DNA from 3 places in the Citrobacter freundii ATCC 8090 genome. Region 1 is predicted to be linked to each of the others. Evidence: predicted binding sites of a transcription regulator. Region 1 holds the regulator's gene; each other region holds the start of a gene.
The links. The regulator sigma-54, encoded in region 1, starts transcription at its own class of promoters, with help from an activator protein. The targets are predictions, from matches to a motif close to GTTGGCACANNTTTCGCTNT.
Positions count from the first base shown of each region.

Region 2: the regulator sigma-54 is predicted to act here: its motif matches at 7,927-7,946, upstream of norV (anaerobic nitric oxide reductase flavorubredoxin).
Region 3: the regulator sigma-54 is predicted to act here: its motif matches at 4,624-4,643, upstream of glnA (glutamate--ammonia ligase).

Region 1 covers NZ_CP049015.1:4,417,198-4,428,224, reverse strand. Annotated here, with positions in the region: gene arcB (aerobic respiration two-component sensor histidine kinase ArcB) at 1-501, shown strand, start outside; gene elbB (isoprenoid biosynthesis glyoxalase ElbB) at 731-1,384, shown strand; gene mtgA (monofunctional biosynthetic peptidoglycan transglycosylase) at 1,381-2,100, shown strand; gene npr (PTS phosphocarrier protein NPr) at 2,231-2,503, opposite strand; gene rapZ (RNase adapter RapZ) at 2,500-3,354, opposite strand; gene ptsN (PTS IIA-like nitrogen regulatory protein PtsN) at 3,400-3,891, opposite strand; gene hpf (ribosome hibernation promoting factor) at 3,975-4,262, opposite strand; gene rpoN (RNA polymerase factor sigma-54) at 4,285-5,718, opposite strand; gene lptB (LPS export ABC transporter ATP-binding protein) at 5,765-6,490, opposite strand; gene lptA (lipopolysaccharide ABC transporter substrate-binding protein LptA) at 6,497-7,045, opposite strand; gene lptC (LPS export ABC transporter periplasmic protein LptC) at 7,014-7,589, opposite strand; gene kdsC (3-deoxy-manno-octulosonate-8-phosphatase KdsC) at 7,586-8,152, opposite strand; gene kdsD (arabinose-5-phosphate isomerase KdsD) at 8,173-9,159, opposite strand; gene G4551_RS21250 (calcium/sodium antiporter) at 9,173-10,150, opposite strand; gene mlaF (phospholipid ABC transporter ATP-binding protein MlaF) at 10,366-11,027, shown strand, end outside.
Region 2 covers NZ_CP049015.1:3,818,407-3,829,433, forward strand. Annotated here, with positions in the region: gene mltB (lytic murein transglycosylase B) at 1-1,033, opposite strand, end outside; gene srlA (PTS glucitol/sorbitol transporter subunit IIC) at 1,299-1,862, shown strand; gene srlE (PTS glucitol/sorbitol transporter subunit IIB) at 1,859-2,830, shown strand; gene srlB (PTS glucitol/sorbitol transporter subunit IIA) at 2,844-3,206, shown strand; gene srlD (sorbitol-6-phosphate dehydrogenase) at 3,224-4,003, shown strand; gene gutM (transcriptional regulator GutM) at 4,059-4,418, shown strand; gene srlR (glucitol operon DNA-binding transcriptional repressor SrlR) at 4,556-5,329, shown strand; gene gutQ (arabinose-5-phosphate isomerase GutQ) at 5,322-6,287, shown strand; gene norR (nitric oxide reductase transcriptional regulator NorR) at 6,284-7,804, opposite strand; gene norV (anaerobic nitric oxide reductase flavorubredoxin) at 7,993-9,447, shown strand; gene norW (NADH:flavorubredoxin reductase NorW) at 9,444-10,577, shown strand; gene hypF (carbamoyltransferase HypF) at 10,739-11,027, opposite strand, start outside.
Region 3 covers NZ_CP049015.1:4,796,259-4,807,285, forward strand. Annotated here, with positions in the region: gene yihU (sulfolactaldehyde 3-reductase) at 1-562, opposite strand, end outside; gene G4551_RS22985 (sugar kinase) at 734-1,630, shown strand; gene G4551_RS22990 (DeoR/GlpR family DNA-binding transcription regulator) at 1,670-2,458, shown strand; gene typA (ribosome-dependent GTPase TypA) at 2,526-4,349, opposite strand; gene glnA (glutamate--ammonia ligase) at 4,730-6,139, shown strand; gene glnL (nitrogen regulation protein NR(II)) at 6,421-7,470, shown strand; gene glnG (nitrogen regulation protein NR(I)) at 7,481-8,890, shown strand; gene G4551_RS23015 (YshB family small membrane protein) at 9,002-9,112, shown strand; gene hemN (oxygen-independent coproporphyrinogen III oxidase) at 9,202-10,575, opposite strand; gene yihI (Der GTPase-activating protein YihI) at 10,764-11,027, opposite strand, start outside.

The DNA.
Region 1 (11,027 bases):
GATAAAAAAGAGTATTTGGACGCGGGAATGGATGACGTGCTGAGTAAGCCGCTGTCGGTTCCGGCGCTAACCGCCATGATCAAAAAATACTGGGATACCAGAAACGAAGAGGAGAGCACTGTGACATCTGAAGAAAGCAGTAAATCGCAAGCGCTGTTAGATATTCCTATGTTGGAACAATACCTCGAGCTGGTGGGACCGAAGTTAATTACCGACGGGCTGGCGGTGTTTGAGAAGATGATGCCGGGATATTTGAGCGTGCTGGAGTCAAACTTGACCGCACGGGATAAAAAAGGCGTGGTTGAGGAAGGTCATAAAATTAAAGGCGCAGCAGGTTCTGTGGGGCTGCGTCACCTGCAACAGTTAGGTCAGCAAATCCAGTCTCCGGACCTTCCCGCCTGGGAAGATAACGTTGCTGAATGGATTGAAGAGATGAAGCAGGAGTGGCAGCACGACGTGGCGGTATTAAAAGCCTGGGTGGCGAGCGTGGAAAAAAAATGACCCCGGCTTGACCGGGGTGCGCGAATACTGCGCCAACACCAGGGAAATCGTGGCTGCGCCGTAAATTATTATCATTGTTTACAAGGGCGCAGCCCTAATTTTCAGGCCGCACGCAGTTAAGATAGCAAATCTTAAATAATTTGTTACATGAATCAGTTAAATGTGTGAAGCGTAGCATTTAAATCATAATAACTAATATGTTTCAGCCAGTTGAGAAAGGAGTATCACGATGAAAAAAGTGGGTGTAGTGCTCAGTGGATGCGGCGTGTATGACGGTGCAGAGATCCATGAAACTGTTCTCACGCTTCTGGCCATTGCCCGCAACGGCGCTCAGGCCGTCTGCTTTGCTCCGGATAAACAGCAAGCGGATGTGATTAACCATCTGACCGGCGAGCCGATGCTGGAAACGCGTAATGTACTGATTGAAGCCGCACGTATAACACGCGGTGAAATTCGCCCGCTCGCTCAGGCAGTCTCAGCGGAACTGGATGCGTTGATCGTGCCGGGCGGGTTTGGTGCGGCCAAAAATCTGAGCAATTTTGCCAGTCAGGGCAGCGAATGCCGGGTTGATAGCGACTTAGCCGCGCTGGCGGTGGCCATGCATCAGGCGGGTAAGCCGCTGGGATTTATGTGCATTGCGCCCGCTATGTTACCTAAAATTTTTGATTTCCCGCTGCGTCTGACCATCGGTACTGATATCGATACGGCAGAGGTGCTGGAAGAGATGGGCGCTGAACATGTGCCTTGTCCGGTTGATGACATTGTCGTCGATGAAGACAATAAAATCGTCACCACGCCCGCCTATATGCTGGCGCAGGACATTGCTCAGGCTGCGAGTGGCATCGATAAACTGGTATCGCGTGTGCTGGTGCTGGCTGAATGAGAACAGGAGTTACCGCCTTTCTGCGACGTATCTTTCTGCGGGCGGTCATTGTCCTCGGCGTATTCTGGGGCGGAGGCATCGCACTTTTCAGCGTGATGCCTGTACCTTTCTCGGCGGTGATGGTTGAACGGCAACTGGGCGCATGGCTGTCCGGTGATTTTGGTTATGTGGCGCACTCAGACTGGGTGAGCATGGACGAGATTTCACCTTGGATGGGACTGGCCGTCATTGCCGCGGAGGACCAGAAGTTTCCCGAGCACTGGGGATTCGATGTCTCCGCCATAGAGAAAGCGCTGGCACACAATGAACGCAATGAAAACCGTATTCGCGGGGCGTCGACGTTATCGCAACAGACGGCGAAAAACCTCTTTCTGTGGGATGGACGTAGCTGGGTACGTAAAGGTCTTGAAGCCGGGCTAACGCTGGGTATGGAAACCGTCTGGAGCAAGAAACGTATTCTGACCGTTTACCTGAATATCGCTGAGTTTGGCGATGGGATTTTTGGCGTGGAGGCGGCGGCGCAGCGCTATTTCCATAAGCCTGCCAGTCGGTTGAGTCTGTCTGAAGCGGCCTTGCTGGCGGCGGTATTACCTAATCCTTTGCGTTTTAAAGCGAATGCGCCTTCTGGTTATGTGCGTAGCCGCCAGGCGTGGATCATGCGTCAAATGCGCCAGTTAGGCGGTGAGTCGTTTATGCGGGAAAATAAGTTGTATTAGTCGCTACTGTCGCTGTTTTTGTTGGCCTGATTTAAGTGCAGCGCATCAGGCACAATACGACACAATGGCATTGCCGGATGCGGCGTAAACGCCTTATCCGACCTACTGGCTACGTGTTAAAACCACTTGACTAATCTTCATCAAAACCTGAATTAAACAGGGCAACCACTGCGGCAAGGGCTTCAACTTCCTGCGGACCCGTGGCTTCAACTTCTATCTGACGCCCTTTGGCTGAATCCAGCATCAGCAGAGCGATAACGCTGTTGGCCTCGGCTTCCGTTCCTTCATCATTACGCAGCAAAACTTCTGCTTCGAAACCCTGCATCAATTCAAACAGTTTCATAGCTGGACGGGCATGCATGCCCAGCTTATTAGTGATTTCAACGGTTTGCTTCACGGTCATGATTTACGTTTTTCCAGCGTACGATGGCGTGACTGCACGTTTTTACCGCGTGAGCGGAAGTAGTCTGCCAGCTGCTCTGCAATATACACCGAACGGTGCTTCCCGCCGGTACAACCGATGGCTACGGTGAGATAGCTACGGTTGTTGGTCTCCAGCATGGGTAACCATAGCTCAAGATAGCTGCGCGTCTGGTAGATAAAATTGTGTACTTCTGTGTGCCTGTCGAGGAACGCGGCGACGGGGCGGTCAAGACCGGTCATTGGGCGCAGCTTCGGATCCCAGTGCGGGTTAGGCAGGAAGCGCACGTCAAAGACGTAATCCGCGTCAATCGGGATACCGTGTTTGAAACCAAAGGATTCGAAAACCATCGTCAATTCACGTTCACGTTTGCCCAACAGTCGGGTACGCAACATTTCCGCCAGTTCGTGTACGGACATTTCGGAGGTATCAACGATCAGGTCAGCGCGAGAGCGCAAAGGCTCAAGCAAATCGCTTTCCTTATCGATAGCGCTTTCCAGAGACAAGTTCTTGCTGGAGAGTGGGTGCAGGCGACGCGTGTCACTGTAGCGACGAATCAGCGTGTTACGGTCAGCATCAAGGAACAGCAGCTGTGGTGAGAAGCCTTCAGGCAGATTGTTCATTGCCTGCTCGAAAATCTCCGGGGACTCAGGCATGTTGCGCACATCAATGCTGACGGCCGCAGAAATCTGGCGATCGGCCAGAGTACGAGCCAGATCGGGCAACAGCACTACGGGAAGGTTATCCACGCAGTAAAAACCCATATCTTCCAGCGCACGCAGAGCGACAGATTTACCTGACCCTGAACGGCCGCTGACGATCATCAGTACCATGTACTGTTTCTCCTCACAACGACAAAAAAGGATGCCATTGGGTTGTTATGCTTCATCCTGTCCACCTTCGGTGTCCGTGATGATTTGATACAACTCCTGGTCACTCTGTGCGGCGCGCAGACGACGACAGATGGTTTTATCCGCCAGACGTTTTGCGACCAGTGACAACGTATGCAAATGCGTCTTGGTTTGGTCCGCCGGAACCAGCAGGGCGAACAGCAGATCGACTGGCTGATTATCAATAGCGTCGAAGGCGATAGGCGTTTCAAGTTGCACAAACACACCAACCGCGCGCATCGTGTCTTCTTCCAGCTTTCCATGCGGGATAGCAATACCATTACCGATGCCGGTACTGCCCATTTTTTCACGCGTCAGAATGGCCTCAAATACCACCTGAGAAGGCAAGCTGAGCTGTTTTGCCGCCAGTTCACTAATGATTTCCAGTGCGCGTTTCTTGCTTTGGCAGTGAACACCTGCGCGTGTACATTCCTGGTTAAGAACAGTGCTCAGTTGTAGAGTCGTATCGTTATTTGTCATAATTTCACCTAAGCGCTAACTGTACAAATGGCCTGTTGTGCTACACAACAGGCCGTCCTGCACCCGCTAACTGCCCGGACAAGTTAGTGCTGTTTCAGTTTATCTTTATGTTTTGTTAACTGCCGAGCCAGTTTATCAATTAAACCGTCAATGGCTGCGTACATATCCTGACCTTCCGCGCTGGCATGAATTTCGCCACCGTTCACATGCAGCGTTGCATCCGAGATATGTGTAACCTTCTCCACTTTCAACACAATATAGACCTGATTAATCCGGTCGAAATATTGTTCAAGCTTGGCAAATTTTGTATTAACAAAATCGCGCAGGGCTTCAGTGATTTCGACGTTGTTTCCAGTGATGTTGAGCTGCATAGTGTCTTCCTTATCGGTTGGGTCAGACCAGCTGTTTGCGCTGGTTAGACGGCGGAATGGATAAAGACTCTCGGTACTTCGCAACGGTGCGGCGTGCCACCATGATACCCTGTTCTGACAGCATAGAGGTTAACTTGCTGTCACTCAGTGGTTTCGCGGGGTTTTCCGCAGCAATTAATTTCTTCACCAGCGCACGGATCGCCGTGGATGAGGCTTCGCCTCCACCTTCAGTATTAACGTGACTGGAAAAGAAATACTTCAATTCAAAAATGCCGCGCGGACTGTGCAGATACTTTTGCGTGGTCACACGGGAAATGGTCGATTCGTGCATCTCGACGGCCTGGGCGATATCCGCCAGCACCATCGGTTTCATAAACTCTTCGCCTTGCTCAAAGAAGGCTTGCTGTTGTTCAACGATGCAACGACTTACGCGCAGCAGTGTATCATTGCGGCTTTCCAGGCTTTTAATCAGCCACTTCGCATCCTGTAGATTGCTACGGATAAACTGACTGTCGGCATCGTTGCGCGCGCTATTGCACATAGCGGCGTAGTGCTGGTTAATCTGCAGTCGTGGGATGCTGTCGCTGTTGAGTTCGACCACCCAGCGATCGTTATGCTTACGCACCAGCACATCCGGAATAACGTATTCTGGTTCGCCAGTCTGGATCGACTGCCCAGGCCTTGGATCCAGTGACTGAATAAGATTGACGGCTTCTTTTAGCACGTCTTCTTTCAGTCGGGTCACGCGCATCAGCGTGCGGAAGTCATGGTTGGCTAACAGATCGAGATGATCGCTGATGATCAGGCGCGCTTCTTCCAGCCACGGTGTGGCTTTATCAAACTGCGAAAGTTGGATCAGTAAGCAGTCGCGGAGATCTTTGGCGGCCACGCCTACGGGATCAAAGCGCTGAACGCGTTTAAGCACGGCTTCGATTTCGTCCATACCGACGTCGTCATCGCCCATGCTTTCGAGAATATCGTCCAGGGTCACGGTGAGATAACCGGTTTCGTCTACCGCATCCACAATGGATGTCGCAATGGCGCGATCGGTATCCGAGAACGGGGTCAGTTCCACTTGCCACATCAGGTAATCCTGTAGTGATTGCGTGGTCTCACCCTGATACACAGGCAGCTCGTCGTCGATGTAATCTCCGCTGGTGCCCGAAGGCGTCCCGGCGGTGTAAATTTCATCCCAACTGGCATCAAGTGGCAGCTCCTCAGGCATCTCTTTTTGTTCGAGAGCATCGGCGGTGTCGAGGGTTTCGCTGTCCTGTTTTTCCTGGGTATCAATTTCGTCGTGAAGATCGGTTTGCTCGAGCAGTGGGTTACTTTCCAGCGCTTGCTGAAGTTCTTGCTGAAGTTCCAGCGTGGACAGCTGCAACAGACGGATAGCCTGTTGTAGCTGAGGCGTCATCGCCAGTTGTTGGCTAAGCCTGAGTTGCAAACCTTGCTTCATGTTCAGAGTTGTTTTCTCCTGCGGTGACGTGAAGTCTTCTACCCTATCAGAGTCTGAAGTCTTCCCCAAGGTATACGCGCTTAACGTGCTCATCCTGCAGTATTTCTGTTGGCGTGCCGTGCGCGATCAGGTGCCCCTGACTCACGATATAGGCGCGCTCACACACTGCCAGCGTTTCGCGGACGTTATGGTCGGTAATCAGCACGCCAAGGCCGCTGTCGCGCAGGTGTTCGATGATCCGTTTGATATCAATAACGGAAATCGGGTCAACACCGGCAAACGGTTCATCCAGCAGGATAAATTTCGGATTAGCGGCCAGTGCGCGGGCGATCTCCACGCGGCGTCGTTCACCACCGGAGAGCGACTGCCCCATACTGTCACGCAGGTGCTCGATGTGGAATTCTTCCATCAGCTCGTTGGCGCGATCTTCCCGCTGCTCGCTGGTCAGATCGTCACGAATTTGCAGTACCGCCATCAGGTTATCAAACACGCTCAGGCGACGGAAAATCGATGCTTCCTGCGGTAAGTAGCCGATGCCGCGACGCGCGCGCGCATGCAGAGGCAGCAGGCTGATGTCTTCGTCATCAATGATAATGTTACCCGCATCGCGCGGGACAATGCCGACCACCATGTAAAAGGTTGTTGTCTTGCCTGCACCGTTAGGACCGAGCAGACCGACGATCTCCCCGGAGTTGACGGTCAGACTGACATCTTCCACCACACGACGGCCTTTATAGGCTTTTGCAAGGTTCTTTGCAGTTAATGTTGCCATAACGAATCAGTTACCTTTTTTCTCTGCCGGAGCCTTGTTTTTGTCCTGCAACTGCGACGGAACCAGAACGGTGGTGACGCGTTTGCCTTTATCGCTGAAGGCCTGCATTTTCTGCTCTTTTACCAGATAGGTGATCTTATCGCCCGTGATGTTGCTATCGAGCTGTTCCAGATACGCCTTGCCGGTTAGCACGACAAAGTCTTTCGCCAGTTCATAGTGCATCTGCGAGGCGCGGCCTTTAACCGGTTTACCGTTGTCCTGCATCTGGTAAAACGTCGCTGGATTGCCATAGCCGTCAATCACTTCTTTGCCGTCTTCGCCGCCAGGACGGGTCACGACGACTTTATCGGCGTTAATTTTGATGGTGCCCTGAGTCACAATCACGTTGCCAGTAAACGTTACCACGTTGCCCTGCATATCCAGGGACTGCTGGTCCGACTCAATGTGAATCGGCTGCTCGGTATCGCCGGTGACGGCAAATGCCGGAATGCTGGCGACCAGAAGTGAGCTGGCAAGTACAAGATTAAGGCTGAGTTTGTTTGTTTTGGATTTCATATGAGGTTCTAACCTTTTCAATCAGCTCGGCGTTCTTGCTGCGTAAGTTGCCGCGCATCTTCAGTCCGCTGGAGTTAAATGTTGTGCCATACAACGTCACCAGATCATCGGAAGTGACATCTTGTGTCACCAGGTTAATCTGCGCGTTATCGGTCGTAATTCTGCGTAGTTGAGAGTCAGGCACCAGGGCGTTAACCTCAACATGGCCGTACAGATACAGCATCCGATCGTTGGTCAATTTGGCTTTATCGGCCTTGATCGTCCAGGTCGGTACTTTATCCTTATCAAATGTGGTTAATACTGGTTGAGTAAACCACGAAACCGCTTGTTCCGAATAATATTCAACGTGTTGTGCGATCAAGTGATAGCTCAGCGCGCCTTCCGGACTATACACGACGGTATCAGTATGTTCGCTCTTATAGGTTGGCTCGTTGTTATTGACGACGACCTGAGCGGTGTCCTCTTTGTCTGCCAGATTAATACCAATCATCACAAGGACAGCCAGCGACAGTAGAATGATAACCCAACGTCTGGTTTTGCTCATATCGATTGCCCTTTGGCCTCGTCCAGTTTGCCCTGCGCCAGGAGTAATAAATCGCAGACTTCACGCACAGCGCCACGTCCCCCATTAATACGGGTGACATAATCGGCCCGTGGGATCAGCAAAGGGTGGGCATCTGCCACCGCGACGCTCAATCCCACTTGTGCCATCACCGGCCAGTCGATCAGGTCATCGCCAACGTAGGCGACATTCTCCGGTGCGATCGCCAGTTTGCTAAGGAGATCGCCAAAGGCAATCAGTTTGTCTGGCTGCCCCTGATACAGGTGGGTGATCCCCAAAGTGGCACAGCGATCTTCTACAAGTTTAGCCTTTCGTCCGGTAATAATGGCAACCTCAATACCGGAAGTGAGCGCACAGCGAATTCCGTAACCATCGCGGACGTTAAAAGCCTTCAGCTCTTCACCGTTGTTGCCCATATAAATCAGACCATCAGACAGTACGCCATCCACATCCAGGATCAGCAAACGGATGTTTTCTGCCCGGGTGATAACGTCTGCGCTGACGGGTCCATAACAGGTCGCAAGCGACGCACCTGCTTTACTCATTTTCGTTATCCTTGAGTTTCTTACACTACACCTGCACGTAGCAGATCATGCATATGTAACACACCGAGTAACTGGTCGCCATCAGCAACCATTACCGAGGTGATATGGCGGGACTGCATTAAGTTCAGGGCATCGACGGCAAGAATACCCGGACGCACGCGAATGCCTCCAGGGGTCATCACATCGGCAATGCCTAACTGGCGTACATCAACGCCCATATCGAAGACACGACGTAAATCACCATCGGTGAAAATACCGTCAATCCTCATGGCATCATCGCAAATGACGGTCATGCCGAGATTTTTACGCGTGATCTCAATTAAGGCGTCACGCAGGCTGGCGTTTTTGGTTACATGCGGGATCTCGTCGCCCGTATGCATAATATCGTTAACGCGCAGTAAAAGCTTACGGCCCAGTGCCCCACCGGGATGAGACAACGCAAAATCTTCCGCGGTAAAGCCGCGCGCTTTTAATAATGCCACCGCAAGGGCATCGCCCATCACCAGTGTTGCTGTCGTGCTGCTGGTCGGCGCCAGGCCTAACGGACAAGCTTCCTTGGGCACTTTAACACACAGATGCACATCTGCTGCACGCGCCATACTGCTTTCCGGACGACCGGTCATGCAGATAAGCGGTACATGAAGACGTTTTAATACCGGGATCAGCGCCGCTATCTCATTGGATTCACCGGAGTTAGAGATGGCGATGACCACATCCTGCGGCGAGACCATACCCAGATCGCCATGTGCAGCTTCGCCTGGGTGTACAAAAAATGAGGGGGTGCCGGTGCTGGCAAATGTGGCTGCCATTTTCCGCCCGATATGGCCGGATTTCCCCATTCCCATCACCACGACTTTGCCCGGGCAACTGAATATTTTCTCGCATGCGAGGGTAAAATTTTGGTTGATGTACTGATCAAGCTCCGCCAGGCCTTCACGTTCAATTGCCAGGACTTCCTTGCCTGCTTGCTGAAAGTCAAAACCCGGTTGCAACTCTAAGTGCGACATAATGCGTTTCCAGTTATCCAACGAGAAGTGGCGATAACCAATACAGCATCGCCAGCCATATGATAAAACCGCCGGTCAGCAGCGCGCCCGCGCCGCGACCAATCTGGCGCGGACGTCGCCAGCAGAGTAATGCAAAAATAACGCTCACCAGCAGCATGACGCTGTAGTCCCGGACGAAGGCCATAGGATTGACTTCGCCCGGCGTAATCAGCGCCGGTAGCCCGAGGACGATAACAATATTAAAAATGTTCGCGCCGATAATGTTACCGACGGCAATATCGTTTTCACCTTTACGCAGACCCGCAATCGCCGTTGCCAGTTCCGGCAGGCTGGTACCAATGGCGACCACCGTCAACCCGATGGTGAGTTCGCTCATGGCGAAATAGTTCGCCAGTACGGTAGCGTTATCTACCACCATACGCGTAGCCATAGGCATAATAATCAGCGCAATACCCAACCACAAAAATGCGACGGGTAACCCGCCTTCGCGCGGCAGCTCAGCTATCTGCTCGCGTGTCAGGCTGTCATTGCCTTGTCGCTCGGCCAGACGGGCGATTTTAACAATGAATAGCAGCCATAGCACGGCCAGGAGCAGAAGAAAGAAACCGTCGCTGCGGCTCAACTGCCCGTCATATAGGACGGATGCAGCTAAAATACTTACCAGCAACATTAGCGGTAATTCACGACGCAGAACATCAGAATGCACGGTAAAAGGATGAATCAGCGCCGACAGGCCTAAAATAAGCAGAATGTTGGTGATGTTAGAACCTATGGCGGTCCCGACAGCCAGATCGAGTTGCCCATTCATCGATGCGGCAACGGAGACAATGATCTCGGGTAACGACGTACCAATGCTGACCACGGTCATTCCGATGATAATGGGTGGAATACCGACGTTTCGACATAAAATGGATGCGGCAAATACCAGACGGTCGGCACCGTAGACCACCAGAAGTAAACCAATTATTAACAGCGCCGTCGCTAAAAGCATCTAAAGTCCTTTCTTCAGGTATACTCGCCGGTCCTCTTGAAGGATCTTCTGGAAGCCGTAACGAAGTCTTAATTTTGACTTTATGCGGCTAAAAAGTAAAACAAATGCCAGCTTTCGCTAACCAGGACAGGCAATAATCTGTAAATATGTTGAGTTCAGGGCTAAATTGAGCGCCAAACTCTTCGATCAATAAGGCAATAGTAAAGGATGAATCAATGGGGCAGTCTGTGGCGAATCTAGTCGATATGCGCGATGTCAGCTTTTCCCGGGGTGACCGCTGCATCTTTGATAATATTTCCCTGACGGTACCGCGCGGTAAAGTGACGGCAATCATGGGGCCATCAGGCATCGGCAAAACGACGCTGTTGCGTCTGATTGGCGGACAGATCTCACCGGATAAGGGCGAGATTCTGTTTGACGGTGAGAACGTCCCGGCCATGTCCCGTTCGCGTTTATTTACCGTGCGTAAGCGCATGAGTATGCTGTTTCAGTCAGGTGCGCTATTTACCGACATGAATGTGTTTGACAACGTTGCGTACCCTCTGCGCGAGCATACGACGTTGCCAGCGCCGTTGCTGAAGAGCACGGTGATGATGAAGCTCGAGGCCGTCGGTCTGCGGGGTGCGGCCAAATTAATGCCTTCTGAATTATCCGGCGGGATGGCGCGCCGCGCTGCGTTAGCGCGTGCTATCGCGCTGGAGCCTGACCTCATTATGTTTGATGAGCCGTTCGTCGGTCAGGATCCCATCACCATGGGCGTGCTGGTGAAGTTGATTTCAGAACTGAACAGTGCGCTGGGTGTCACCTGTGTGGTGGTATCCCATGATGTGCCTGAAGTACTGAGTATTGCGGATTACGCCTATATAATGGCGGACAA
Region 2 (11,027 bases), 600 kb from region 1:
CCATCGCGTAATGCGTGCTGTGGTTATAGCGGGTAATCGTGTAGAAGTTCGGCAGTCCGTACCAGTACTGATAACCCGTGCCAATATCCAGGCGCAGCAGGCTGGCCTGCTGATGATTACCCAACGACTGCTGCGGCGTCAGACCCGCGGCAGCAAGCTGAGAAATGCTGTACTGGGTTTTAAAGCCGTTCGCAAGCCCAGGTGCCTGACCATTTGCCGGAACCGCGACCGTATCGCCTTTCACCCAGCCGTGGCCCTTGAAGTAGTTCGCCACACTACCGATGGCATCAACCGGATCCCACAGGTTAATGTGTCCATCGCCATTGAAATCAACGGCATATTGTTTATAGGAAGACGGCATAAACTGGCCGTATCCCATTGCCCCCGCGAAAGAACCTTTCAAATCGAGCGGATCGTCGCTTTCATCTCGCGCCATCAGCAGGAAGGTTTCAAGCTCACCAGAGAAGTATTCCGCACGACGAGGATAGTTAAACGACAGCGTCGCCAACGCATCCAGAATCCGCGTTTTACCCATCACGCGGCCCCAGCGAGTCTCTACGCCAATAATACCGACAATAATTTCCGGCGGAACTCCGTAGACCTGCCACGCACGGTTCAGCGCATCTTCATATTGATTCCAGAAAGCCACGCCGTTTTGCACGTTGTCAGGTGTGATGAACTGTTTGCGATAGCGCAGCCATGCGCCGTTAGGTCCGGCTGGCGGTTGAGTCGTCGGTGCCTGGCGGTCCATCAAACGCAATACCGAGTCCAGACGCTTGGCCTGCGACAGGATCTCCTGCAGCTGCTGGCGGTCGAAGCCGTGCTTGTTCACCATTTTCTCGATGAACTGCTGCGCGTTCGGATTATTGGCAAAATCGCCGCCCGTTTGCATGACGTTGTGCTGTGGCTCAAGCAGGAAGCCGCCGGATGGCGCACCCGTAGTCGTTTGAGTCTCTGAAGGTTTAGGTTTGCTGCTACAGGCAGCGAGCAGTACGAAAAGGGGGAGTAACGCTACATAACGACGCTTGAACATGAGACATCCATTAAACAAATTCAGCCTGGGAGAAGTATGGTAAAGCATCCTCCGCCATACAAGGAAGCGGTAGTCGCTCTCCTTCACAGAATTTACATCCCCTTTCATCTCTGACCATCACATTTGCGAGCTTTCACGCAAAAACTTTCAAATTAAAATATTTATCTTTTATTTTGAGATCAAAATAACACTTTTATATCTTTCAATCTGATTAAAATCAGCCACCGTTTGGCAAGATAACTAAAAATCCCTACAGGAGAGAATAATGATCGACACCATCACACTCGGTGCTGAGTGGTTTATCGGGCTGTTCCAGAAAGGCGGAGAAGTGTTTACCGGCATGGTGACCGGTATTCTGCCACTGCTGATCAGTCTGCTGGTCATCATGAATGCGCTGATTAACTTTATCGGTCAGCAGCGTATTGAACGTTTTGCCCAGCGTTGCGCCGGAAACCCGCTATCCCGCTATTTGCTACTGCCGTGCATCGGCACATTTGTATTTTGTAACCCAATGACGCTGAGTCTGGGTCGCTTTATGCCAGAAAAATACAAGCCCAGTTACTACGCCGCCGCGTCTTACAGTTGCCATTCCATGAACGGCTTATTCCCGCACATCAACCCCGGCGAACTGTTCGTCTATCTGGGGATCGCCAGCGGACTGACCACGCTGGGGCTTCCGCTTGGCCCACTGGCGGTGAGCTATTTGCTGGTCGGTCTGGTGACCAACTTCTTCCGTGGCTGGGTGACCGATTTCACCACCACTATCTTCGAGAAAAAAATGGGCATTCAACTTGAGCAGAAGGTACATCTGGCGGGAGCAACATCATGACACGTATTCGTATTGAAAAAGGCACCGGCGGCTGGGGTGGCCCGCTTGAACTGGATGCCGTTCCGGGCAAGAAAATTGTCTATATCACCGCAGGAACTCGCCCCGCGATCGTCGACAGGATAGCAAGCCTGACCGGCTGGCAGGCCGTTGATGGCTTCAAAGAGGGCGAGCCGCCGGAGAGCGAAATTGGTGTGGCGATCATCGACTGCGGCGGCACGCTGCGCTGTGGGATCTATCCCAAACGTCGTATACCGACGGTGAATATTCACGCTACGGGTAAATCCGGCCCACTGGCTCAGTATATTGTCGAAGATATCTATGTCTCTGGCGTAAAAGAAGAAAACATTACTGTTGTCGGCGAAGCGTCCGCCACGCCAACGCCCGCAAGCAGCAGCATGGGACGCGATTACGACACCAGCAAGAAAATTACCGAGCAAAGTGATGGTCTGTTGGCAAAAGTGGGGATGGGCATGGGTTCAGCCGTTGCGGTTCTGTTCCAGGCCGGGCGCGACACTATTGATACCGTCCTGAAAACTATTTTGCCATTTATGGCGTTCGTCTCAGCACTGATCGGCATCATTATGGCTTCGGGTCTGGGAGACTGGATCGCCCATGGACTCGCACCACTGGCCAGCCATCCGCTGGGACTGGTCACGCTGGCACTGATCTGCTCTTTCCCACTGCTGTCGCCTTTCCTCGGCCCCGGTGCGGTTATCGCCCAGGTTATCGGCGTGCTAATCGGTGTACAGATTGGTTTGGGGAATATTCCCCCACATCTGGCGCTACCTGCCCTGTTCGCCATTAACGCCCAGGCTGCATGCGACTTTATTCCTGTCGGGCTGTCGCTGGCCGAAGCGCGTCAGGACACGGTCCGCGTCGGCGTGCCATCTGTTCTGGTGAGCCGCTTTCTGACCGGCGCGCCAACCGTTCTCATCGCCTGGTTTGTTTCCGGCTTTATTTACCAATAAGAGGCACTCAAAAATGACCGTGATTTATCAAACCACCATCACCCGTATCGGCCAGAGCGCCCCGGATGCACTGTGCGACCAGATGCTGATTACCTTTCGTGAAGGCGCGCCCGCGGATATCGAGGGGTTTTGCTTCATCCATTGCCACGGCGAGCTGAACGGTTCGTTGCAAGCTGGGATCCAGTTTGAACTAGGCCAGCATCACTACCCAGTCACCGCCGTTGGCAGCGTGGCGGAACAAAACTTACGTGAACTCGGGCATATCACTCTGCGCTTTGACGGACTGAGTGAAGCGGAATTCCCCGGTACCGTACACGTTGCAGGTCCCGTACCGGACGGTATTGCGCCGGGCTGTATTTTGAAGTTTGTTGCTTAAGATTGAAGGAGATAAAGATGAATCAGGTTGCCGTTGTCATTGGTGGAGGCCAGACCCTTGGGGCATTCCTTTGCCGTGGGCTTGCGACAGAAGGATACCGCGTCGCGGTGGTGGATATTCAAAGCGATAAAGCCGCCAACGTGGCGCAAGAAATTAACGCCGAGTTTGGCGAAGGCACCGCCTACGGTTTTGGCGCAGATGCCACCAGCGAACAGAGCGTGCTGGCGCTGTCGCGCGGAGTGGATGAAATATTCGGTCGTGTTGATCTGCTGGTTTACAGCGCGGGTATCGCTAAAGCCGCGTTTATCAGCGACTTTCAGCTTGGGGATTTCGACCGCTCGCTGCAGGTCAATCTGGTTGGCTACTTCCTCTGTGCACGTGAATTCTCACGCCTGATGATCCGCGATGGCGTGCAGGGACGCATTATCCAGATCAACTCAAAATCAGGGAAAGTGGGCAGCAAACACAATTCAGGCTACAGCGCGGCAAAATTTGGCGGCGTGGGCTTAACCCAGTCACTGGCGCTGGATCTGGCGGAATACGGCATTACCGTGCATTCACTGATGCTCGGCAATCTGTTGAAATCACCGATGTTCCAGTCGTTATTACCGCAATATGCAACCAAACTTGGCCTTAAGCCAGATGAAGTTGAGCAGTACTACATTGATAAGGTTCCGCTTAAGCGCGGCTGCGATTATCAGGACGTGCTAAACATGCTGCTGTTTTACGCCAGTCCGAAAGCCTCTTACTGTACCGGGCAGTCCATCAACGTCACCGGCGGTCAGGTGATGTTTTAATGTTGAATTGCCGGATGGCGTCTGCGCTTATCCGGCAAAATCAAAGGAGTACAAAATGGTTTCCGCACTGATTACCGTCGCCGCTATCGCCTGGTGTCTACAACTGGCGCTTGGTGGCTGGCAAATATCCCGCTTTAACCGGGCGTTTGATAGGCTTTGCCAACAGGGTCGGGTTGGTGTTGGTCGCTCCGGTGGGCGTTTTAAACCGCGCGTGGTAGTCGCCATCGCGCTAAATGAGCAGCAGCGGGTGACCGACACGTTATTTATGAAAGGTCTTACGGTATTCGCCAGACCCGGCAAAATTGCCACGATAACCGGCAAACATCTTGATGATTTACAGCCTGATGTGATCTTTCCCCATGATCCGTTAGCACAGAATGCACTATCATTGGCGCTTAAACTGAAACATGGGTAATTTCGTTGTGAATGCTAATAGCTTGCGAAATTATCATTTTGCAACCTATACCCCAAATAATTCGAGTTGCAGGAAGACCAACGCACATGCAGCTTGAAGTATGACGGGTAAATACATAAGTCAGGGTAATCACGCCTATGAAACCTCGTCAGCGTCAGGCTGCCATATTGGAGCACCTGCAAAAGCAGGGAAAATGCTCGGTTGAAGAACTGGCCCACTACTTTGACACGACTGGCACGACCATTCGCAAAGACCTGGTCATTCTGGAGAACGCCGGAACCGTCATTCGTACCTATGGCGGCGTGGTATTAAATAAAGACGAATCCGATCCGCCAATCGATCACAAAACGCTAATTAATACGCATAAAAAAGAGCAGATTGCCGAAGCTGCCGTCCGTTTTATACACGATGGCGACTCTATTATTCTGGATGCAGGCAGCACCGTACTGCAGATGGTGCCGATGCTCACGCGCTTTAGCAATATCACCGTCATGACCAACAGTCTGCACATTGTTAACGCTCTTTCGGAACTGGACAACGAGCAAACCATCCTGATGCCGGGCGGGACCTTTCGCAAAAAATCTGCGTCATTTCACGGTCAGCTGGCAGAAAACGCCTTTGAGCAGTTCAGCTTTGATAAACTCTTCATGGGCACCGACGGCATTGACCTCAATGCCGGCGTGACCACTTTTAATGAGGTGTTTAGCGTCAGTAAAGCGATGTGTAATGCCGCTCGCGAAGTGATTCTGATGGCTGACTCGTCAAAATTTGGGCGCAAAAGTCCTAATGTTGTATGCAGTCTGGAAAGCGTCGACAAGCTGATTACCGATGCAGGTATCGACCCTGCATTTCGTCAGGCGCTGGAAGCAAAAGGGATTGAAGTGATCATAACCGGAGAAACCAATGAGTGATGCACTACTGAACGCGGGCCGTCAGACGTTAATGCTGGAACTACAGGAAGCCAGCCGTTTGCCTGAGCGACTGGGCGATGATTTTGTCCGCGCCGCCAATACTATCATCCACTGTGAAGGCAAAGTCATTGTCTCCGGTATTGGTAAATCAGGTCATATTGGCAAAAAAATTGCGGCGACCCTCGCCAGTACCGGCACGCCTGCCTTTTTTGTGCATCCGGCGGAAGCGCTGCACGGTGACTTAGGGATGATCGAAAGCCGTGATGTCATGCTGTTTATCTCCTACTCCGGCGGTGCGAAAGAGCTGGATCTCATCATTCCGCGCCTGGAAGACAAATCCGTCGCCCTGCTGGCAATGACCGGAAAACCGACCTCACCGTTAGGCCTGGCCGCCAAAGCCGTGCTGGATATTTCCGTTGAGCGCGAAGCCTGTCCGATGCGCCTGGCACCGACGTCCAGTACCGTAAATACGTTGATGATGGGCGATGCGCTGGCAATCGCCGTAATGCAGGCGCGCGGCTTTAACGAGGAAGATTTTGCCCGCTCGCATCCGGCAGGTGCGCTGGGCGCTCGTCTGTTAAATAAAGTGCATCATCTGATGCGCCGTGACGATGCCATCCCGCAGGTGACACTTACCACCAGCGTCATGGACGCGATGCTGGAGCTCAGCCGCACGGGTCTTGGCCTGGTCGCGGTCTGCGACGACCAGTCACTGGTGAAAGGGGTCTTTACCGACGGCGACCTGCGCCGCTGGCTGGTTGGCGGCGGAGCGCTCACCACTCAGGTTAGCGAAGCAATGACCCAGAATGGCATTACGCTGCAGGCGCAGAGCCGCGCGATTGACGCCAAAGAGATCCTGATGAAGCGCAAAATCACTGCCGCCCCGGTGGTCGATGAAAACGGTAAACTCACCGGTGCTATCAACCTACAGGATTTCTATCAGGCCGGTATTATCTAATCCTTCAACCCCAGACGCTTCGCCAGCCGGTGCAGGTTGGCGACGTCTGTTTCCAGCGCCCGCGCACTTGCCGCCCAACTATGGTTATTTTGTGCCAGCGCCCGGCGGATCATCTCCCGCTGGAACGACTCTGTTGCTTCACGCAGGTTGTGATGCTGTGGGATCTCCGCAACAACTTCCGCCGCCGGTGTTACTGGCGCTTCATCCTGCAGGGCAAAATGCTGCGTCTCCAGCACCACTTCATCCCCTGCTCTGGTCGCCCTTGCCAGAACCACCGCGCGGTGAATGGCATGTTCCAGCTCGCGCACATTCCCGGGCCAGGCGTAGCTCAACAGATGGCTACGCGCACCGGGGCTTAACACCACGCGGGACAGTCCCAGCCGCAGCCGACATTGCTCGCAAAAATAGCCTGCCAGTAGCACCACGTCTTCACCGCGTTCACGAAGAGGCGGTACCGAAAGGGGAAAGACGCTCAGCCGGTGGAACAAATCCGCACGGAAATTCCCAGCCAACACCTCTTCGCGTAAATCACGGTTCGTCGCCGCCAGCACTCGCACATCCACGCGCAAGCTGCGATCGTCACCTACGCGCTGAATATCACCGTACTGCAATACGCGCAGCAGCTTAGCCTGTAGCGCCAGCGAGAGTTCGCCTATCTCGTCGAGAAATAGCGTCCCATTGTCGGCCATTTCAAACTTACCGCTACGATTGCTGATAGCCCCGGTAAACGCGCCTTTTACGTGACCAAACAGTTCACTTTCGGCAACGCTTTCCGGCAACGCCGCGCAGTTCAGATACACCAGTGGATTCACCGCGCGCGGCGAACCTTCATGGATAGCTTTAGCCACCAGCTCCTTCCCGGTTCCCGTTTCACCGCTAATCAGCACGTTGAGATCGGACCCCGCCACAATCTCAATCTCTTTTTTCAACTGCATCATATTGGGCGACAGGCCAATCATCTGGGTTTCCGTCACCTGCTCAAAGTTGGTTGACGAACCTGGCAGCATATTCTGGCTTTCCAGCTGTTCAATCAGCAACGCATTGCTCAATGCGCCAGCCGCCAGCGCGGCAATCAGCCTAAGCTCCTCATCGCTGAAAACATCGAACTGATCGGGCTCCATGCCATCCAGGGTTAACGCACCAATCAAATTTTGACCGGCGAACAACGGCAGTCCAATACAGGCATGCACCTTCAGACTCTCCTGCCCCGGAATCAGACCATCATACGGGTCTGGCAAATCGCTGTCGGCAGGGAAACGAACCACGTCCCCGGCGCGGGCAATCGCCTCCAGACGCGGATGCCCTTCCAGAGTAAAGCGTCTGCCGAGAACATCCTGCGCCAGCCCATCGATCGCCAGCGGAATAAACTGTCGCGACTCGTAGCGCAGCAGTGCCGACGCGTCGCACTCCAGCACCTGACGCAAGGTGGTTATCAGTCGTTGAAAACGGTCCTGATGCCCAATACCGCTTTGTAATTCAATGGCGATGCCCGCCAGCACGTCTACGGAAAAGCTCATGGCTACCTCATTGTCATTTTGACAATTCATATTGTCATATTGACAATAAAACATATAGTCACTTTGACTACCACCTTATAGGTGGCAAAACAACTAATCCTTTAAAATCAAACAAATAAAAAGTTGGCACGCAACCTGCAATTAGCAAAGCATCTTTTTTGAAAAACGCTGAATTAATTGAGGTTGTTATGTCTATTCTGGTTAAAAATAACATTCATTGGGTTGGCCAACGTGACTGGGAAGTGCGTGATTTCCACGGAACTGAATACAAAACGCTGCGCGGCAGCAGCTACAACAGCTATCTCATCCGTGAAGAAAAAAATGTCCTGATCGATACAGTAGACCACAAGTTTAGTCGTGAATTCGTGCAGAACCTGCGCAGTGAAATTGACCTCGCGGATATCGACTACATCATCATTAACCACGCTGAAGAAGACCATGCCGGGGCGCTGACCGAGCTGATGTCCTGCATCCCGGACACGCCGATTTACTGCACCGCCAACGCCATTGACTCTATCAACGGGCACCACCATCACCCGGAATGGAACTTTAACGTAGTGAAAACCGGTGATTCGCTGGACATTGGTAACGGCAAGCAGCTGATCTTCGTTGAAACGCCGATGCTGCACTGGCCGGACAGTATGATGACCTACATGACCGGCGATGCGGTGCTGTTCAGTAACGACGCCTTCGGTCAGCACTACTGCGACGAACGTCTGTTTAACGACGAAGTTGACCAGACTGAACTGTTCGAACAGTGCCAGCGTTACTACGCCAACATCCTGACGCCATTCAGCCGTCTGGTTACACCGAAAATTACTGAGATCCTCGGCTTCAACCTGCCGGTCGATATGATTGCCACTTCCCATGGCGTGGTATGGCGCGACAACCCGACACAAATCGTTGAGCTGTACCTGAAATGGGCGGCGGATTATCAGGAAGACCGCATCACCATTTTCTACGACACCATGTCCAACAACACCCGCATGATGGCGGACGCGATTGCCCAGGGCATCAACGAAGTCGACCCGAATGTAGCGGTAAAAATCTTTAACGTCGCCCGTAGCGACAAAAACGAAGTTTTGACCAACGTCTTCCGCTCTAAAGGCGTGCTGGTCGGGACTTCCACAATGAACAACGTGATGATGCCGAAAATTGCCGGTCTGGTGGAAGAGATGACTGGCCTGCGTTTTCGTAACAAGCGTGCCAGCGCCTTTGGCTCGCACGGCTGGAGCGGCGGTGCAGTAGACCGTTTGTCCACGCGTTTGCAGGATGCAGGTTTCGAGATGTCACTGAGCCTGAAAGCGAAATGGCGTCCGGACCTGGATGCACTGGAACTGTGCCGCCAGCACGGCCGTGAAATCGCGCGTCAGTGGGCGCTGGCTCCATTGCCGGAAACAACCGTGAAAGCCATCGCCCAGGAAGAAGCCTGTGCGTGTGCCGCTGCGGCTGCGGCTGCCGCCGATCTTGGTCCAAGCATGCAGTGCAGCGTGTGCCAGTGGATTTACGATCCGGCGAAAGGCGAACCGTTGCAGGACGTTGCACCGGGTACGCCATGGAGCGAAGTTCCGGACAACTTCCTGTGCCCGGAATGCTCACTAGGTAAAGACGTCTTCGACGTACTGGCAACGGAGGCAAAATGAGTCACGGCATTGTCATCATTGGTTCGGGCTTCGCCGCCCGCCAGTTAGTCAAAAATATCCGTAAGCAGGATGCGAATGTTCCGCTGACCTTGATTGCCGCGGACAGCATGGATGAGTACAACAAGCCCGATCTCAGCCATGTTATCAGTCAGTCACAGCGTGCAGACGACCTCACCCGCCAGTCGGCGGGGGAGTTTGCCGAACAGTTTAATTTGCGCCTGTTTCCACATACCTGGGTAACCGACATCGACGCCGATGCCCACGTAGTGAAAAGTCAGGACAAGCAGTGGCAGTATGACAAGCTGGTGCTGGCGACGGGCGCTTCAGCCTTTGTACCGCCGGTTACCGGACGTGAGTTAATGCTCACGTTAAACAGCCAACAAGAGTATCGCGCTTGTGAAACGCAACTGCGTGACGCCCAGCGGGTGCTGATTGTCGGCGGCGGCTTGATTGGTAGTGAACTGGCGATGGATTTTTGTCGTGCCGGTAAAGCGGTAACGCTTATCGACAACGCCGCCAGCATTCTGGCTTCGCTGATGCCGCCGGAAGTCAGCAGTCGCTTACAGCATCGTCTGACCGATATGGGCGTACACCTGCTGCTGAAATCACAGCTCCAGAGTCTGGAGAAAACCAGCACCGGTATTCGCGCCACGCTCGATCGTAGCCGCAACGTAGAAGTCGATGCAGTGATTGCCGCCACCGGCCTGCGCCCGGAAACCGCACTGGCGCGTCGCGCCGGATTGAACATCAATCGTGGTGTCTGCGTCGACAGCTACCTGCAAACCAGCCACCCGGACATTTATGCTCTCGGCGACTGTGCGGAGATTAACGGTCAGGTGCTCCCGTTCCTGCAGCCGATTCAGCTGAGCGCCATGTATCTGGCGAAAAACCTGCTCGGCGGCAATGCGCCATTGAAACTTCCAGCCATGCTGGTAAAAGTCAAAACGCCAGAACTGCCTTTACATTTGGCCGGGGAAACCCAGCGCCGCGATCTGAACTGGCACATCGCCGCCGAAGCACAGGGGATGGTCGCAAGAGGGATGAACGACGAAGGCCAGCTGTGTGCGTTTGTCGTCAGTGAAGACCGCATGAAAGAGGCCTTTGCGCTGCTGAAAACGTTGCCCGTGTAAGTCTGTGATGCCGGATGGCGCCACTTCGCGTCTTATCCGGCCTACGACTTTGCCCGGCAACGCTGCTACTGATTTATTAACCTCACGCACATGGATGTGCGTTGCCACTTGTCGGTATGCCCCGACATGTTTTTCTTGCCCCGCCAGTCCCGGGGCTTTTTTTATTTTTGCGTCAACACCCGCGCCGCGGCAATCACGCCCTGTCCCAATGACAACCCGCCGTCGCCCGCCGGTAAACGCTGCGGGAACAGTAAGGTAAAATCACGCAGATAAAACGCCAGACGGGCCGACAATAAGCGGTTATGCATCACGCCACCGCTGAATACTAACGTTTTAATTCCGCGCGCTTCGGCCTGCTCACGCATCAGCGTGGCAAAACCACACGCCAGCGCGTCGTGAAACGCCCACGCTCTTTCTGCAGGGGCGGTCTGCCAGGTCAGCCATTGCTGC
Region 3 (11,027 bases), 380 kb from region 1:
CTTCCGCTGACAAGGCGTTCAGCGCAATACTCATATAGTTATTGATGAGCTTTACGCGGATTCCCATACCGGGACCGCCAGCTTCCACCAGCTCATTCCCCATACACATCAGCACAGGGCGAGCACGTTTAACCTGTTCAGGCGTTCCGCCAGCAAGAATCAGCAGCGTGCCGTCAATCGCGTTAACTGACGTCCTGCCCACGGGGGCATCCATCATGCTGATGCCTTTCTCTTTCATCTCATGGATCAATGCATCGGTCTGCAATGGATGAATCGTGGACATGTCAATAACCAATGCATTGGGAGACAGGCCTTCGCTTACACCATCTTTACCCAGCAGAACTTGCCGAACGATGTCGCCATTTGGCAGCACAGTGATAATGAATTCGGCACCTTTAGCGGCTTCAGCAGGTGTTTGAGCAGCAGTCGCACCTTTTTGTACTAATTCATTGACTGCCTGTTGGTTTACGTCGAACACACGTAAAGCATGTCCCTTTTGCAACAGATTATTAGCCATTGGGCTGCCCATCTGGCCCAAGCCCAAAAATGCAACGGTTGTCATGAATGCTCTCCTGTCTCAGGTTGACAAAATAATTACAATTAAAAATCGTTTTCGTCTGTTTTTGAGCATATTTGTAATTTATGACTAAAAACAAGACACACGTCACTAATTTGATCATTTATGTCATTAAAATGAACAAAATAAGACAAGATCACACAGGACTAACCAAATATGACCAGAATTGCATGTGTTGGAATCACCGTTCAGGACCGTATTTATTCTCTGAACAGCCTGCCCTATGGCGGGGGGAAATATCAGTCAAATCAATATCTGGAGACAGGTGGCGGCCCGGCAGCAACGGCAGCTGTCGCCATTGCCCGGCTTGGTATTGACGTTGATTTTATAGGCCGTGTAGGCGATGACAGTTGTGGGAATACCTTGCTTAACGAGCTTCAGAGCTGGGGGGTCAATACGGCGTTCTGCCGGCAATACCCGAACTCCCGTTCATCCCAGTCCGCAATTTTGGTCGACCAGCATGGCGAACGCATCATCGTGAACTATCCAAGCCCAGATCTCGATACGGATGCAGGGTGGCTGGAGTCGATTGATTTTTCCCGTTATGACATCGTTCTGGCCGATGTACGTTGGCATGAAGGAACGTTGAAATCCTTCGAACTGGCACGTGCCGCTGGAGTTCCAACGCTGTTGGATGCCGATATGACACCACAAGATATCACCCCATTGGTGGCGCTGGCCGATCATGCCGTTTTTTCAACTCCAGGTCTGAAGAGAATGACCGGGCAAGATGATGCACAACAGGCACTTAAACTGGCCGCTGAGCAAACCAATGGTAAAGTGTACGTTACGCTTGGTGGCGAAGGGTCACTATGGGTCGAAAATGGGCATATGTGTCAACAGACTGCATTTTCTGTCAATGTTGTGGATACAACCGGTGCAGGCGATGTTTTCCATGGTGCAATGGCAGCAGCTCTTGCAGAGCAAATGCCGACTGACCAGGCGATTCGCTTCGCAAGTGCGGTGGCGGCGATGAAATGCACTCAGGCGGGTGGACGAGCCGGAATTCCTAATCGTGCGCAAACCGAATCATTTTTGTCACTTTATGCGTAAAATAGCCAACAATTACGGGGAAGAAGTCCAGGAGTATTCATGAGCATCATTGAAGTCACCGGTAATCCGCGACACGATCAACTTGTTCATTACATTACAGAACGCGGCTATATGAATATCGAAGAGCTCGCACAATTGCTGGACGTGTCCACGCAAACCGTGCGCCGGGATATTCGTAAATTAAGCGAACAGGGCTTGATCACCAGACATCATGGTGGAGCCGGACGTGTATCCAGCGTCATGAATACCGCCTTTGAACAGCGAGAGTTGTCCCTTACCCAGGAAAAAGAAGCGATTGCGGAAGCGGTTGCTGATTATCTTCCTGAACGCTGTACGGTATTTATTACCATTGGTACAACGGTGGAAGCCGTCGCACGAGCTTTGCTGAACCGCCGGGATCTCCGCATCATTACTAACAGTCTTCGTGTTGCACAGATCTTATATAAGAATCAAGATCTTGAGGTCATGGTGCCCGGTGGAACGCTACGTGCTCATAATGGCGGTATTGTTGGTCCAGGAGCAGTGAACTTTATTGAAGGATTCAGAGCCGACTATTTGATTACTAGTATTGGTGCCATTGAGGAAGACGGCACCCTATTGGAATTTGACGTTAACGAAGCGCTTGTCGCCAAAACGATGATTAAGCATGCACGTAATACGCTGTTAGTTGCTGATCATACTAAGTTTACTGCCTCAGCCGCTGTATCCATCGGTAATATGCGTAAAATTCGGGCATTTTTTACCGATTCCCAGCCACCAAATTCATTCAAACAATTGCTTGATTTAGAAAATATTGAGCTAGTCATTGCAGAGAAGGAAACGACCTGATCTTTTAGATAAAAAAAGCCGCTGATAATCAGCGGCTTTTTTATGCTTACCTGAGAAAGAGCGTTAATTACTCTTCTTTCGCGCCACGCATTGCACGGCGACGATCGTTTTCAGTCAGGTGACGCTTACGAATACGGATAGAGGTTGGAGTAACTTCTACCAGTTCGTCGTCATCGATGAATTCCAGAGCCTGCTCCAGAGTCATCTTAACCGGCGGAACCAGAACCGTTGCTTCGTCAGTACCGGACGCACGCATGTTGGTCAGTTTCTTACCGGTCAGGCAGTTTACAGTCAGGTCGTTAGAGCGGCTGTGAATACCGATGATCTGGCCTTCGTAAACTTCAGCACCGTGACCCAGGAACAGCTTACCGCGGTCCTGCAGGCTGAACAGTGCGAACGCAACTGCTTTGCCCTGGCCGTTAGAGATCAGTACGCCGTTCTGACGCTGACCCACATCACCCGCACGAACATCGTCGTAGTGGCTGAATGTGGAGTACAGCAGACCGGTACCGGAAGTCATGGTCATGAATTCTGAACGGAAGCCGATCAGACCACGGCTTGGGATCACGTAGTCAAGACGTACGCGGCCTTTGCCATCTGGATTCATGTTTTTCAGGTCGCCTTTACGCTCACCCAGAGCCTGCATGACAGAACCCTGATGCTGCTCTTCGACGTCCAACGTTACGTTTTCGAACGGCTCTTGTTTACGGCCATCGATTTCGCGGAAGATAACTTTCGGACGGGAAACCGCCATTTCGAAACCTTCACGACGCATGTTTTCAATCAGAACAGACAGGTGCAGCTCACCACGACCGGATACGCGGAACGCATCCGCATCTTCGGTTTCTTCAACGCGCAGCGCAACGTTGTGCACCAGCTCTTTGTTCAGGCGGTCAAGGATCTGACGAGAGGTAACATATTTACCTTCTTTACCACAGAACGGAGAGGTGTTTACGCAGAAGAACATGGTTACGGTCGGTTCATCAACGGACAGAGCCGGCAGCGCTTCGACGTTCTGCGGATCGCAGATGGTGTCGGAGATGTTCAGTTCGCCCAGACCGGTGATCGCGATGATATCGCCGGCTTCGGCAATATCGCTCTCGATACGTTCCAGACCCAGATGAGTCAGAACTTTACCGACTTTACCGTTACGGGTTTTGCCTTCGCTATCAATGATAGTGATCTGCTGGTTCGGTTTAACTTTACCGCGTTTAATGCGGCCGATGCCGATTACGCCAACGTAGTTGTTGTAGTCCAGCTGAGAGATTTGCATCTGCAGCGGGCCATCAAGATCTACGTTCGGAGCCGGTACACGATCAACGATAGTCTGATACAGCGGAGTCATGTCTTCAGCCATATCTTCGTGATCCAGACCTGCGATACCGTTCAGCGCGGAAGCGTAAACGATCGGGAAGTCCAGCTGTTCGTCGGTAGCGTCGAGGTTAACGAACAGGTCGAATACCTGATCAACAACCCAGTCAGGACGCGCGCCAGGACGGTCAACTTTGTTGATAACAACAATTGGCTTCAAGCCATGGGCAAAGGCTTTTTTGGTCACGAAGCGCGTCTGCGGCATCGGACCATCCATTGCATCCACCACCAGCAGCACGGAGTCGACCATGGACATTACACGTTCAACTTCACCACCGAAGTCGGCGTGCCCCGGGGTATCAACGATGTTGATGCGGTAGTCATTCCATTTGATAGCGGTGTTTTTAGCGAGGATGGTAATCCCACGCTCTTTCTCCAAATCGTTGGAGTCCATCACGCGCTCTTGGGTTTCAGCACGTGCATCGAACGTACCGGATTGTTGGAGCAGCTTGTCTACCAGGGTCGTTTTACCATGGTCTACGTGCGCGATGATGGCGATGTTACGCAAATTTTCGATCACAACTTTGCCTCAGGCATTTTAGAAATAGCGCGTTATTGTACACGGATTAATCGCAGTACAAAACAGGATCACAAACATCCTCCGCAAACAAGTATTGCAGAGTTTCTTTGTGATCACATTCACGGAGCGTTAAAAGGGGTAATCTGACATGCTTTGCACCAATATGGTGCTTAATGTTCACATTAAAGCACTATAATGGTGCGATACAACCTTCATGGTGCAGCCCCTTTGCACGATAGTGCGCATGATAACGCCTTTTAGGGGCAATTTAAAAGTTGGCACAGATTTCGCTTTATATTTTTTACGGCGACACGGCCAATTTTTTGCAGAATTGAAGACTTCGTTACCACGACGACCATGACCAATCCGGGAGAGTAAGTATGTCCGCTGAACACGTTTTGACGATGCTGAACGAACACGAAGTGAAGTTTGTTGATTTGCGCTTCACTGATACCAAAGGTAAAGAACAGCACGTCACTATTCCTGCTCATCAGGTAAATGCCGAATTCTTTGAAGAAGGCAAAATGTTTGACGGCTCCTCAATCGGTGGCTGGAAAGGCATTAACGAATCAGACATGGTTCTGATGCCAGATGCGTCTACTGCACTCATCGACCCGTTCTATGAAGAGTCCACTCTGATCATCCGTTGCGATATCCTGGAACCTGGTACACTGCAGGGCTATGACCGCGACCCGCGCTCCATCGCAAAACGCGCTGAAGAGTATCTGCGTTCTACCGGCATCGCAGACACCGTTCTGTTCGGACCAGAGCCAGAATTCTTCCTGTTTGACGACATCCGTTTCGGCGCGTCTATTTCCGGTTCCCACGTGGCAATCGATGACATCGAAGGCGCATGGAACTCCTCCACCAAATACGAAGGTGGTAACAAAGGTCACCGTCCTGGTGTGAAAGGCGGTTACTTCCCGGTTCCTCCGGTAGATTCTTCTCAGGACATCCGTTCTACCATGTGTCTGATCATGGAAGAGATGGGCCTGGTTGTTGAAGCGCATCACCACGAAGTGGCGACCGCTGGCCAGAACGAAATCGCGACCCGCTTTAACACCATGACCAAAAAAGCGGACGAAATTCAGATCTACAAATACGTCGTGCACAACGTTGCGCACCGTTTCGGTAAAACCGCGACCTTTATGCCAAAACCGATGTTCGGTGATAACGGTTCCGGTATGCACTGCCACATGTCCCTGTCCAAGAACGGCGTAAACCTGTTCTCTGGCGACAAATATGCGGGTCTGTCTGAGCAGGCGCTGTTCTACATCGGCGGTGTAATCAAGCACGCTAAAGCGATCAACGCCCTGGCTAACCCGACCACCAACTCCTATAAGCGTCTGGTCCCAGGCTACGAAGCGCCGGTAATGCTGGCTTACTCTGCCCGTAACCGTTCTGCTTCTATCCGTATTCCGGTTGTTGCTTCTCCGAAAGCGCGTCGTATTGAAGTGCGTTTCCCGGACCCGGCTGCTAACCCGTACCTGTGCTTCGCAGCACTGCTGATGGCTGGTCTTGACGGTATCAAGAACAAGATCCACCCGGGCGAAGCCATGGACAAAAACCTGTACGACCTGCCGCCGGAAGAAGCGAAAGAGATCCCACAGGTTGCTGGTTCTCTGGAAGAAGCACTGAAAGAACTGGATCTGGACCGTGAGTTCCTGACTGCAGGCGGCGTGTTCACCAATGAAGCGATCGATGCGTATATTACGCTGCGTCGCGAAGAAGATGACCGTGTGCGTATGACTCCGCACCCGGTAGAGTTTGAGCTGTACTACAGCGTTTAATCGTTTGAGTTGCCGTGGAAATTTTAGCCTGCTCAGGCAGGCTTGAGATCGATGGCGAATGATAAGACGCCTGATGGCGCAAGCTTATCAGGCCTACCGGTAACATCACCTTGTAGGCCGGATAAAGCAAAGCCGCCATCCGGCATCTGCGTTTGCCAGTCATCTGTAGCCCATCCCAGGATGGGCTTTTTTCTCCACTAACAACCTGCTTTCTCGCGCTTTTTTGATGTAAAAAGCTATAATGCACTAAATTGGTGCAACACTTTTCAGGAGACTGCTGAATGGCAACCGGCACGCTGCCCGATGCTGGGCAGATCCTCAATTCTTTAATCAACAGCATCTTACTCGTCGACGATGAGCTGGCGGTACATTACGCCAACCCGGCGGCACAGCAGCTGCTCGCCCAAAGCTCCCGCAAACTGTTTGGTACACCGCTTCCCGATCTGTTGAGTTATTTCTCCTTAAACATCGGACTGATGCGAGAGAGCCTGGAAGCAGGCCAGGGCTTTACGGATAACGAAGTGACGCTGGTGATAGACAGCCACTCACATATCCTCTCAGTGACCGCTCAGAGGCTGCCTGATGGCCTTATCCTGCTGGAGATGGCGCCAATGGATAACCAGCGCCGTCTGAGTCAGGAGCAGCTTCAGCACGCCCAGCAGATTGCCGCCCGCGATCTGGTGCGCGGTCTGGCGCACGAAATCAAGAACCCTTTAGGTGGATTACGCGGCGCAGCGCAGCTACTCAGCAAAGCGCTTCCGGACCCGGCGCTGACCGAATATACCAAAGTCATTATTGAGCAGGCCGACCGCCTGCGTAATCTGGTCGACCGTCTGCTGGGACCACAACAGCCTGGCATGCATGTCACGGAAAGTATTCACAAGGTGGCGGAGCGCGTGGTGGCGCTGGTCTCAATGGAGCTCCCGGAAAACGTCACGCTGATTCGTGATTACGACCCGAGTCTGCCCGAATTACTGCACGACCCGGACCAGATCGAGCAGGTTCTGTTAAACATCGTGCGCAATGCTTTGCAGGCGCTGGGAGCGGAAGGCGGTGAGATCATTCTGCGTACCCGCACCGCGTTTCAGCTCACGCTGCACGGTGTACGTTATCGCCTGGCGGCACGGATTGATGTTGAGGACAACGGTCCGGGTATTCCCTCGCATTTGCAGGACACGCTGTTCTACCCAATGGTCAGCGGTCGCGAAGGCGGTACCGGGCTTGGATTATCCATCGCCCGCAATTTAATTGATCAACATTCCGGCAAAATTGAATTTACCAGTTGGCCGGGTCATACCGAGTTCTCGGTTTACCTGCCTATCAGGAAATAAGGTGACGTTTATGCAACGAGGAATAGTCTGGGTCGTTGATGACGATAGTTCCATCCGTTGGGTGCTTGAACGTGCGCTCGCAGGGGCAGGGCTAAGCTGTACCACATTTGAAAGTGGTAAAGAGGTGCTGGACGCGCTGGCCAGCAAAACGCCTGACGTACTGTTGTCGGATATTCGCATGCCGGGCATGGACGGTCTGACGCTGTTAAAACAGATTAAACAGCGGCATCCGATGCTTCCGGTCATCATAATGACCGCGCACTCCGATCTGGATGCTGCCGTCAGCGCCTATCAGCAAGGGGCGTTTGATTATCTGCCCAAACCTTTTGATATTGATGAAGCCGTGGCGCTGGTCGAACGTGCCATCAGCCATTATCAGGAACAGCAGCAGCCGCGCAATGTTCAGATAAACGGCCCAACAACTGACATCATCGGCGAAGCGCCGGCAATGCAGGACGTCTTTCGCATTATTGGCCGCCTGTCCCGATCGTCAATCAGCGTATTGATTAACGGGGAGTCCGGGACCGGTAAAGAGCTGGTCGCCCATGCGTTGCACCGTCATAGCCCGCGCGTCAAAGCGCCGTTTATCGCCCTGAACATGGCGGCTATTCCGAAAGATTTGATCGAATCTGAGCTGTTTGGTCATGAAAAAGGGGCATTTACCGGGGCGAATACGATTCGCCAGGGGCGCTTTGAACAGGCTGACGGCGGTACGCTGTTCCTCGATGAAATTGGCGATATGCCGCTGGACGTGCAAACGCGTTTATTGCGCGTATTAGCCGATGGACAGTTTTATCGCGTTGGCGGCTATGCGCCCGTGAAGGTGGACGTACGTATTATCGCCGCCACGCACCAGAATCTGGAACTACGCGTACAGGAAGGCAAATTCCGCGAAGACTTATTCCATCGTCTGAACGTCATCCGCGTGCATTTGCCGCCGCTGCGTGAACGTCGGGAAGATATCCCACGTCTGGCGCGCCATTTCCTGCAGGAGGCCGCGCACGAACTGGGGGTTGAAGCCAAACAATTACACCCGGAGACCGAGGCGGCGCTGACCCGTCTGGCCTGGCCGGGTAACGTGCGTCAGCTTGAGAACACCTGCCGCTGGTTAACCGTCATGGCCGCCGGGCAGGAAGTACTGATTCAGGACTTACCAGCCGAGCTGTTTGAAACCACCGTGCCTGACGCACCGTCCCATATGCAGCCAGACAGCTGGGCAACCCTGTTGGCACAGTGGGCAGACCGGGCCTTGCGTTCCGGTCATCAAAACCTGCTTTCTGAGGCTCAACCTGAAATGGAGCGCACGCTGTTGACCACCGCGCTACGTCATACCCAGGGGCACAAACAGGAAGCCGCACGCCTGCTTGGCTGGGGCCGTAATACCTTGACGCGTAAGTTAAAAGAACTCGGAATGGAGTGACGATTCGTCACTGTGTAAAGATTGATAATTGAGCGCAAATTGCTGCTATTTTGCGCTTTACTGTTCCGATGAGTTAAGTATGATCGTGCCCGGCAAACGGGGAAAGTCATCATGCTGGAATCAATGATTAATCTACTGTCGAGCGGTGCGGTCGAAAGCCATACGCCACAAACTGCGGTTGCCGCAGTGCTGTGTGCGGCGCTGGTTGGGCTGTTCAGCTGAAGGCGCGCCGGATGGCGCTAACGCTTATCCGGCCTACAGATTATTGCGACGTGTAGGCCCGGTAAGCGTAGCGCCACCGGGTAACCCGGTTAAATGACGCGGGAGAACTGCTGCATGCGTGCTTTCTGCCGCAGATAGGCATCAAAGCACATGCAAATATTACGGATCAACAGGCGCCCCTTCGGCGTAACCTGAATCCCCTTCTCATCCACATCCACCAGCCCATCTTTCGCCAGCGGTGCCAGCAGTTTCAGGTCTTCGGCAAAATAGTCAGCGAAGTTCAGAGCCCATTGCTGTTCCACAGCGGCATAGTCGAGGCGGAAGTTACAGATCAGGAGCTTAATAACATCACGACGAATGCAGTCATCGCGGGTCAGGGCAATTCCGCGCCACAGTGCGTTCCCCTGCTCGTCTACCTGCTGATAATAGCGCTTCAGCTCTTTCTGGTTCTGCGCGTAGTTGTCACCAATCATACTAATGGCTGACACGCCCATTCCCAGCAGATCGGTATCACCCTGGGTGGTATAACCCTGGAAATTACGATGCAGCACCCCCTTGCGTTGAGCAATCGCCAGCTCATCATCCGGCCGAGCAAAGTGATCCATACCAATGAACTGATAACCGGTTTCGGTCAGTGAAGAAATGGTTTCCTGCAGGATATTCAGCTTCTGCTGCGCGCTGGGCAGGTCGGCGTCTTTAATCTTGCGCTGAGCGGCAAACAGCGTCGGCAGGTGCGCGTAGTTGAAGACGCTCAGTCGGTCTGGATTCAGCTCAGCAACGCGTTTCAGGGTAAAGGCGAAACTTTCCGGCGTCTGTTTTGGCAAACCATAAATCAGATCGATATTCGTTGAGGTAAAGCCAATCTCACGCGCATGATTCAGCAGCGCAAAGATAAACTCCTCATCCTGCTCACGGTTCACCAGGCGCTGAACTTCTTTATTGAAGTCCTGCACCCCCATGCTCAGGCGGTTAAAACCTTCAGCGCGTAAATGATCGAGCACATCCAGCTCAATTTCACGCGGATCCACTTCGATCGAGATTTCGGCGTCGTCGTTAAAGTTAAAGTTGCCACGCAGCAGCGACATCAAACGGCTGATTTGCGCTTTATTCAGATACGTTGGCGTGCCGCCGCCCCAGTGCAGCTGACTGACATGACGTCCGGCAAACAGCGGTGCGCGATGAATAATTTCTTGTTCTAAGACATCGAGGTATTGATCGGCTTTATGCTGCTGGCGAGTCACGACCTTGTTACAGCCACAGAAATAACACAGCTTGTGGCAGAACGGGATGTGAACGTACAGCGAGAGAGGACGCTCAGGATAACGCGTCACGGCCTTTAGAAATGCTTCAGTGCCGTAGTCTTCAGAAAACTCCAGCGCGGTCGGGTACGAGGTATATCGTGGCCCGGAATAGTTATATTTCTGGATCAGGGCCAGGTCCCAGTCTATAAACTGCTCTGACATGCTCACTCCTTCCGATGGCGTCTCTGGCGGGTACGGCGTACCGACTTAACCCCAGTACGGGTGATAAGTCGGTTGCGCAGCCACTTCTGTCGCCGCGACAACCGCTGTAGTTTAACGAATAACCACACCAGATAACATATAACCGGAAGGGTTATAAGCAGGACGGGAAGACCCACGGTGTAAAACCGTTAGTTGCCGCCTTTCAGCAGGCGCATCATGTCTTCCTGCTTTTCTTCTTCTTCCTCTTCTTCCTCGTCATCGTAAGAAAGACCCAGCTTTTGCATCAGCTCATCAATGCGGTCCAGCTTGGCATCAACCCAGGACTGATCTTCCGCGCTCAGGGTCTCTCCTGCTTCAAGACGCTCCAGCAGCGCATCCAGGCGCTCATCCGTTTCCAGTAAATCCAACTCAGCCTGTGGTGAAAGCATAGGTTTCTCACTCTTCGGTTTGTG